3 regions of the Xanthomonas sp. WHRI 1810A genome follow, and region 3 is predicted to be linked to each of the others. Evidence: predicted binding sites of a transcription regulator. Region 3 holds the regulator's gene; each other region holds the start of a gene.

Region 1 (3,115 bases), on a different contig from region 3:
GAGGCTGTTGCGAGTTTCAGCATGTCCATTCCTTTGGCTGGGCCCAAGCGGTGTGCCTGGACTGCGTGGGATTAGAAATGACTGGATCAGCGAGGACCAGAGCACTTGCGTTTCAGGACGTATCAGCCGATGGCAAGCGCTTTCCGGCCTCGAGGGCGGAAGGCGGGCACAAAAAAGGCCTCCCGAAGGAGGCCTCTCTTTACGTCAATGCAACTGACGCGACTGGATCAGCAGCTGTAGTACAGCTCGTATTCCAGTGGGTGTACGAAGGTGCGAACCTTGATTTCTTCTTCGCTTTTCAGGGCGATGTAAGCGTCGATGAAGTCGTCGCTGAAAACGCCGCCTTTGGTCAGGAACGCGCGACCCTTGTCCAGCTCTTCCAGGGCTTCTTTCAGGCTGCCACAAACCTGTGGGATCTCTGCAGCCTCTTCAGGTGGCAGGTCATACAGGTTTTTGTCAGCAGCATCGCCTGGGTGGATCTTGTTCTGGATGCCGTCCAGGCCAGCCATCAACAGTGCAGCGAACGCCAGGTACGGGTTGGCCGATGGGTCCGGGAAGCGTGCTTCGATACGACGGCCTTTAGGGCTGTTGACGTAAGGAATACGGATCGACGCGGAACGGTTGCGAGCCGAGTAGGCCAGCATCACCGGTGCTTCGAAACCTGGGACCAGACGCTTGTAGGAGTTGGTCGACGGGTTGGTGAAGCCGTTCAGTGCCTTGCCGTGCTTGATGATGCCGCCGATGAAGTACAGGGCCAGGTCGGACAGACCGGCATAGCCTTCACCTGCGAAGGTGTTCTTGCCATCTTTGGAGATGGACATGTGAACGTGCATGCCTGAACCGTTATCGCCGTACAGAGGCTTGGGCATGAAGGTGGCGGTGCGACCGTAAGCGTCGGCAACGTTGTGCACGACATACTTAAGGGTCTGAACTTCGTCAGCCTTCTTGACCAGCGTGTTGAATTTCACGCCGATTTCGTTCTGGCCTGCGGTGGCCACTTCGTGGTGGTGAACTTCGACGACCTGACCCATTTCTTCCAGGGCGTTGCACATTGCGGTGCGGATTTCGTGGTCGTGGTCGAACGGCGGAACCGGGAAGTAACCACCCTTGATGCCTGGACGGTGGCCTTTGTTGCCGCCTTCGATGTCGGCATCGGACATCCACGAACCCTGTTCAGAGAAGATTTTGAACATGGAGCCGGAGATGTCGGACTTGAACTTCACTTCGTCGAAGATGAAGAATTCTGGCTCAGGGCCTGCGAATACGGTGTCACCGATACCGGTGGACTTCAGGTATTCCTCGGCGCGGTGAGCGATGGCGCGCGGGTCGCGATCGTAACCTTGCATGGTCGAAGGTTCGATGATGTCGCAAACCAGAATCAGGGTTGGCTCTTCGGTGAACGGGTCCAGAACGGCGGTTTCGTCGTCCGGGAGCAGAATCATGTCGGAGGCTTCGATGCCTTTCCAGCCAGAAATGGAGGAACCGTCGAACATTTTGCCGACTTCAAAGAAGTCGTCTTCCAGCGCATCGCGAGCAGGCATGGTCACGTGGTGCTGAGTGCCTTTGGTGTCCGTGAAGCGCAGATCAATCCATTTAACGTCATGATCTTTGATGAGTTGAACCGACTTCGACATGTTGTCCTCCGGGGTGGATTAGGGCTGGATAGTTGTTGGCCCTTTAATTTGGGTGATGCCGGGCGCGATAGTCTGCCAAGGCAACCTGCCTCACAAGGGAGCAATTTGCATGCCAGTGCCCTGAGTTGGGTTTGCCCGGCGAAACAGCGATTTTCATGGCTATAAACGACGCATTTATGAAAATCCACGCCCCGAAATGGTGCTTTGGATTTGCGGAGAGTGTCGTTTTGGTGCGCTGATAGTCGGCGTTACGATAACTGGTTAAACCTTGAACAATTTCCGCTATAATCCCGCCCCCTCTTTTTCGACCGGCACCTTGCGCGCTGTTTTCATGAAACTAATCGTTAAAGTTTTTCCAGAAATCACTATCAAAAGCCGGCCGGTGCGGAAGCGCTTCATCAAACAGCTGGCCAAAAACATCCGTACCGTGCTCCGTGATCTGGACCCGGCACTGGTGGTCGATGGCGTGTGGGACAACCTTGACGTCGAAACGAAGGTCACCGATCCCAAAGCCTTGCACGACATGACCGAGCGCCTGAGCTGCATGCCGGGCATCACGTATTTTCTGCAGGTTGATCAGTACCCGCTGGGCGACATGGACGACATCTACGAAAAGTGCAAACAGCACTTCGGCGACGTCCTGGCCGGCAAAGTGTTTTCGGTCCGTTGCAAGCGTGCCGGTCATCATGATTTCAGCTCCATGGACGTCGAAAAATACGTCGGCAGCCGACTCCGAGCCGAGTGCGGCGCCGCTGGTATTTCCCTGAAATCACCCGAAATCGAAGTCCGGATGGAAATTCGCGACCAACGGTTGTTCGTGATCCACAGCCAGCACGCCGGCATTGGCGGTTACCCACTGGGTTCGCTGGACCAGACGCTGGTATTGATGTCCGGCGGGTTCGATTCCACCGTGGCCGCGTACCAGATCATGCGCCGAGGCATGATGAGCCACTTCTGCTTCTTCAATCTGGGCGGCAGGGCCCATGAACTGGGCGTCATGGAGGTCGCGCATTTTCTCTGGAAGAAGTACGGCAGCTCTCAGCGGGTGCTGTTTGTCAGCGTGCCATTCGAGGAAGTTCTGGGAGAAATTCTCGGAAAAGTCGATAACAGTCATATGGGCGTTGTATTGAAGCGTATGATGTTGCGCGCTGCGACAACGATCGCTGACCGTCTGGAAATCGATGCGCTGGTGACCGGTGAAGCAATCTCCCAGGTGTCGAGCCAGACGCTGCCCAATCTGTCGGTTATCGATCAGGTCACGGAGAAGCTGGTACTGCGTCCGCTGATCGCCAGTCACAAGCAGGACATCATCGATCAGGCAGATCAGATCGGCACCGGCAATTTTGCCCGACACATGCCTGAGTATTGCGGGGTGATTTCGGTCAACCCCAAGACCGCCGCGAAGCGCAATCGCGTCGAGTACGAAGAACAACAGTTCGACATGGCGATTCTCGAGCGTGCGCTGGAGAACGCCCGGATGG
Region 2 (3,115 bases), on a different contig from region 3:
CTGGCGTCGTACACCTTGACCGAACTCATGGTGGCGGCACCCGGCACAATGACCGTGCCGGTCAGGCCAGCGGTGGTGTCGACGGTGGTCGAACCCACGTCGACGATCACCGAACTGCCCACCAGCGACGACGCCTGCAAGGCCTGGGACGACTGATACATGCCACTGATCGAGTCGACCGAGGTGCTCAGGTTCTGCATGGTTTCAAGGCTGCTGAACTGGGCCAGCTGCGCAACGAATTCACTGTTGTCCTGGGGGTCGAGCGGGTTCTGGTTCTGCATCTGGGTGACCAGCAACTGCAGGAACGAATCCTTACCCAGGCTGCTTGCGCCCGTGGCCGAATCACCGGCCGTCGTAGAACCGGCGGTCTGTAGCGATTTGAGGTAGGCGCTGGCGCCGGTACTGTTATCAACTGTTGTCATGGCTGGCGTTCCTTATCACTGACCCAGGGTCAGGACCTTCTGCATCATTGTCTTGGCGGTGTTCATGATTTCCGCGTTGGTCTGGAACGAACGACTGGCCGAGATCATGTCCGCCATCTCGTTCACCACGTTGACGTTGGGGTAGTACACGTAACCGTTCTTGTCCGCTGCCGGATGGTTAGGCTCGTAGCGCGCTTCCAGGTTGGAGGCGTCCTCGACGATGCCGGACACCTGCACGCCGGAACCGGCCGCGCCCTGGTCTTCGAACAACGAGCCGCTGCTGCTGCCGTCCTGCCCTTGAAACACGGTGGCAAAGACCGGGTGCCGTGCGCGGTAGGTCGCGTCCATGCTGGACGAGACCGTTTCGGCGTTGGCGATGTTACTGGCGACGGTGTTCAGGCGAGTGTTCTGGGCACTCATGCCACTCCCGGCGATGTTGAACACACTGGATAGCGACATGGCTTATTCTCCGCGAAGGGCTGCAACCAGCCCTTTGAACTTACTGTTGAGCAAGGTGAAGCTCGCCTGGAACCCAATGGCGTTCTCGGCGTAATTGGCGTTCTCGACCTGCGCATCGACGGTGTTCTGGTCCAGCGAAGGCTGCGTCGGCGTGCGGTACATCAACGAGCCCTGGTCGTCGCTCAAGCCTTCAGCTTCAATGTGATGGCTGTTGGTCATGTTCAACGCGAAGGTGCCGTTGGTGGACTTTTCGCTCTGCGCGGCCAGGACCTTGGAGAAATCCAGGTCACGCGCCTTGTAGTTCGGCGTGTCAGCGTTGGTGATGTTGTTGGCCAGCACTTCTGCACGTTGGGCGCGGAAGTTCAGCGCTTTCTCGTGGATGCCCAGGGCGTTTTCAAAACTGATGCTCATGTCGGGAAACCTTTGCCGGTTGACCAGATTTTCATGATTAGGTCATAGCAAGCCCCGTGCCACTTCGCGGAACGCAGGTTTTACGCGGGTTGCAGGGCAGGTGCGGTGCGGTCATGCCAGAAAAGCGGCAAGGGATTTCCGCTGTCAGGGCGGAAAGCGGCAATGGCCGTGCCGTTTTTTTGCCGCTTGCGGGGGGTTGGGCATTGCCTACGTTCCCCTATAGTGTGTCTGACAGGGTTGGTTTGTGTGTATATCCATTATTGGGGGCGTGACTGATATCGGTTCCGCTCTTACAAGGGGTCACTTTTTTCAAGAGCCCGGATTGCCGGCCCAGAAAAAAGTAACCAAAAAGGCCCTGCTCCCGTGTCCGGCCCCTCCTTCGTCGGGGTTCCCTCGCTCCGGCACTGCTCCGGGGACGCGCCGCCAACGGCCATCCATGGCCTGGGGCGGCTAGCGCGGCATCCATGCCGCGCTGTCCCCTACGCAATGCCTGCGCTCGGCCTCCCAAAGTCGCAATTTGTGGTGCTCACACCATCTCTGCACGCCAGAAGAAAAAGCATGACGCTCCGCGTCATTGGACGCAGAGCGTCCAGGGCAGTATTCCCACGCGGAGCGTTGGAACGATCAGCAAGCGCAACGGGCGCTTCGCTTTTGATCTTTTTCCACGCCAGTCCAAACGCCACACATCGCGACTTGGGTGCAGGCCGAACGCAGGCGGCGCGGAGTGGGCAGCGCGGCATGGATGCCGCGCTAGCCGCCCCAGGCCATGGATGGCCGTTGGCGGCGTGCCCACGGAGCGTCGCCGGAGTGAGGGAACCCGACGAAGTCGGGCCAAACCAGGAGCAAAGCGTTTTTGGTTACTTTTGTCGCTTTTACAAAAGTGACCCGCCGTAAGGGCGGAACCATAACAACAGCACATACAAATAACGGATATTCACACCACCCGAGGCCCAAGGCGTGTCAGCTAGACCGCATCGCGCCCGTCGCAACCTCCGAATGCTCCTACACGGAACCGTGGTTACCCATAAAAAAACCCCGCCAAAGCAGGGTTTCTTTCAATCCATCACTTACCCGGTCTCACTTGGCCTGGTAAATAATCCCCGGACTGCATTGCACCATCTGATAGTGATCCGGCAACCCGTTCAGCGCCTCGGACGCCCCCAGGAACAAATAGCCGCCCGGCTTCAACGTACCGTGAATACGCAGCAAAATGTCCTTCTTCACCTCCGCCGAGAAGTAGATCAACACGTTCCGGCAAAACACGATATCGAACTTGCCCAGCGCCGCGTAACTGTCCAACAGATTGAACGAGCGGAACTCCACACGGTTCTTGATCGGCGTCTTGATCGTCCAGCGACCCGGCGTCTTCTGATCGAAATAACGCTGCAGCCGATCCGGCGACAAACCGCGCCCGATCGCCAGGCTGTCGTACTCACCCGTCTTGCAGGTATTGAGCATGGCGCCAGACAAATCCGTCGCCACGATCTGCGCCCCGCCCTTCAACTGACCGGGATTGCTGCGCTCGAACTCATCGAACGACATCGACAGCGAAAACGGTTCCTGCCCCGACGAACACGCCGCCGACCAGATCCGCGGACGCAGGCCCGGGCTGGCCTTGAGCTGCTCGGGGAGCACTTTGTTCTTCAGCACTTCGAAGGGGTAGGTATCCCGAAACCACAAGGTTTCGTTGGTCGTCATGGCATCCACCACCTGCTCGCGCAACCCGCTGCGCGGCTGGGACTGGATACGCTGAATCAACTCTCCCAACGACTTGAAGCCCTGCTGCTCCATCAGCTTGTTGAGGCGGCTGGAAACCAGATACT
Region 3 (3,115 bases):
AGCGGTCAGATCGTCGGTTTGCTGGGGCCTAACGGCGCTGGCAAAACCACCTGTTTCTACATGATCGTCGGCCTGGTTCAGGCCGAACAGGGTCGTGTGCTGATCGACGACCAGGATGTCAGCCACCAGCCGATGCATGGCCGGGCCCGCGCGGGCATCGGCTATCTTCCTCAGGAAGCGTCGATTTTCCGCAAGCTGTCCGTTGCCGATAACATCATGGCGATTCTGGAAACACGCAAGGAACTGGATCGCCCGGCACGCCGCAAAGAACTGGAGAGTTTGCTGCAGGAATTCCACATCACGCACATCCGCGACAACCTGGGCATGAGCCTGTCAGGTGGCGAGCGCCGCCGCGTCGAGATCGCACGGGCCTTGGCGACCTCCCCCAAGTTCATCCTGCTCGATGAGCCGTTTGCCGGGGTCGACCCGATCTCCGTTGGCGACATCAAGCAAATCATTTATCACCTCAAGGCCAAGGGCATCGGTGTCTTGATCACCGATCACAACGTCCGCGAAACGCTGGATATCTGTGAAACAGCGTACATCGTCAATGATGGTCAACTGATCGCTGAAGGCGACTCGGACACCATTCTGGCGAACCAGTTGGTGAAAGAGGTATACCTCGGCCACGAGTTCCGCCTGTAAGCGTTGCGATGACGGCCGTCTGACGGGGGAGCGGGAGTACCGCGCCATCCTCCGATCAACTTAATTGTCATCGCACCCTAGGCAAACACCCTGGTTTCAGGCATATAATTTGCTTAAGTTGGCGCCTCAGCGCCCTGTAGTGGATGGCGCGCGTATGCGCCGGCGAACGAATAAGGTGTTTAGCCCCTGCCATGAAACCTTCGCTAGTCTTGAGAATGGGCCAGCAGCTGACGATGACGCCGCAGCTGCAACAGGCCATCCGCTTACTCCAACTGTCGACTCTGGATCTCCAACAGGAAATTCAGGAGGCACTGGAGTCCAACCCTATGCTCGAGCGCCAGGAAGAAGGCGACGATTTCGATAATGCAGACCCTATGGCTGACAATATCGAGCAAAAACCCAATCCTGATGTGCAGGAACCGACCTACCAGGAATCCGCCCCCACCGTCGACAACCTCGAAGACGGCGAATGGAGCGAGCGCATTCCCAACGAGCTGCCCGTCGATACCGCGTGGGAAGACGTTTACCAGACCAGCGCCAGCAGCCTGCCCAGCAATGATGACGACGAGTGGGATTTCACCACGCGCACCTCGGTGGGCGAGAGCCTGCAGAGCCACTTGCTGTGGCAGCTCAATCTGGCGCCGATGTCGGACACCGACCGCCTGATCGCAGTGACGTTGATCGACTGCATCAACAATCAGGGTTACCTGGACGAATCCCTCGACGAACTGCTCGACGCCTTCGATCCAGAGCTGGATATCGAACTGGATGAAATCGAAGCCGTCCTGCGCCGCATCCAGCAATTCGAACCCGCCGGTATCGGCGCCCGCAACCTGAGCGAGTGCCTGCTGCTGCAATTGCGCCAATTACCGGCGAAGACCAAGTGGCTGGCCGAAGCGCAGCGTCTGGTCAGCGACTACATCGACCTGCTGGGCAGTCGTGATTACGCTCAGTTGATGCGCCGGATGAAGATCAAGGAAGACGATCTTCGTCAGGTCATCGAGCTGGTGCAAAGCCTGAATCCGCGTCCGGGCTCGCAGATCGAATCCACGGAAGCTGAATACGTGGTGCCCGACGTGATCGTGCGCAAGCACAACGAACGTTGGCTGGTCGAGCTCAATCAGGAATCGGTGCCCCGCCTGCGCGTCAATCCGCAGTACGCGGGATTCGTGCGCCGGGCCGATACCAGCGCAGACAACACCTTCATGCGCAATCAGCTGCAGGAGGCGCGCTGGTTCATCAAGAGCCTGCAGAGCCGCAACGAGACACTGATGAAGGTGGCCACGCAGATTGTCGAACATCAGCGCGGTTTCCTCGAGTATGGCGACGAGGCGATGAAGCCGCTGGTGCTGCATGACATCGCCGAAGCGGTGGGCATGCACGAATCGACGATTTCGAGGGTCACGACCCAGAAGTTCATGCACACGCCGCGCGGCATTTACGAACTGAAATACTTCTTCTCCAGCCACGTCAGCACTTCTGAAGGCGGTGAATGTTCGTCCACGGCCATTCGCGCAATCATCAAAAAACTGGTTGCCGCCGAAAATCAGAAAAAGCCATTGAGTGACAGTAAGATCGCTGGTTTACTGGAGGCACAAGGCATTCAGGTGGCCCGACGCACAGTCGCGAAGTACCGCGAATCTCTAGGGATAGCGCCTTCCAGTGAACGCAAGCGATTGATGTAGAGGGGTCACACGCCACAGCGTTCCAGCGGCAGGCAACACAGCCTGCCTCTTAATGCACTGGCAACGAAGGAGAAGCTGTATGCAAGTCAACATCAGTGGACACCAACTTGAAGTGACCAAGCCCCTGCGTGAATACATCGAGCTGAAACTCAAGAAGCTCGAAGGGCATTTTGACAAGATTACCAATGTGCAGGTGACGATGGCCGTCGAGAAACTCAAACAGAAGATCGAGGCCACACTGCATATCCCTGGTGGAGAGGTGGTTGCCAATGCGGAGCATGACGATATGTACGCGGCGATTGACCTACTCACTGACAAGCTCGACAGACAATTGCTCAAGCATAAGGAAAAGCAGCAAAGCATCCTCAAAGGTGCGGCCGCTCGCTGACACTCCCTACTCATGATCCGACTTGAAAATATCCTGACCCCTGGCCGTTCCCGCGTGAACGTGCCAGGTGGCAGTAAAAAAGCTGTACTCGAAGAGATTGCCAAAGTGATTGGGCAGCAGGTGCCCGAGCTTGACCAACAAACCGTCTTCGAGAGCCTGATAGCCCGTGAAAAAATGGGCTCCACTGGTTTCGGCAATGGCATTGCCATCCCGCATTGTCGCCTCAAGGGCTGTTCAAGCCCGATCAGCGCACTCCTCCACCTCAGTCACCCGGTCGATTTCGACGCCATTGACGGCGCGCCGGTGGACTTGCTCTTTCTCCTGCTGGTCCCTGAAGCAGCGACCGATGAGCACCTGGAGCTTCTACGCCAGATTGCCAGCATGCTTGACCGCAAAG

Evidence for each region. The regulator sigma-54, encoded in region 3, starts transcription at its own class of promoters, with help from an activator protein. The targets are predictions, from matches to a motif close to TGGCACGNGCNTTGC.
Region 1: a site for sigma-54 is predicted at 1,735-1,749, ahead of glnA (glutamate--ammonia ligase). Genes of this name have one in related genera too.
Region 2: a site for sigma-54 is predicted at 1,340-1,354, ahead of flgB (flagellar basal body rod protein FlgB). Genes of this name have one in related genera too.

Annotation. Positions count from the first base shown of each region.
Region 1 is NZ_JBEGED010000003.1:171,716-174,830, reverse strand. It holds gene ABQX22_RS06870 (cupin domain-containing protein) at 1-23, opposite strand, end outside; gene glnA (glutamate--ammonia ligase) at 228-1,634, opposite strand; gene thiI (tRNA uracil 4-sulfurtransferase ThiI) at 1,966-3,115, shown strand, end outside.
Region 2 is NZ_JBEGED010000005.1:207,657-210,771, forward strand. It holds gene ABQX22_RS10240 (flagellar hook assembly protein FlgD) at 1-422, opposite strand, end outside; gene flgC (flagellar basal body rod protein FlgC) at 438-881, opposite strand; gene flgB (flagellar basal body rod protein FlgB) at 885-1,292, opposite strand; gene cheR (protein-glutamate O-methyltransferase CheR) at 2,370-3,115, opposite strand, start outside.
Region 3 is NZ_JBEGED010000010.1:115,811-118,925, reverse strand. It holds gene lptB (LPS export ABC transporter ATP-binding protein) at 1-645, shown strand, start outside; gene ABQX22_RS16170 (RNA polymerase factor sigma-54) at 837-2,330, shown strand; gene hpf (ribosome hibernation-promoting factor, HPF/YfiA family) at 2,410-2,718, shown strand; gene ptsN (PTS IIA-like nitrogen regulatory protein PtsN) at 2,731-3,115, shown strand, end outside.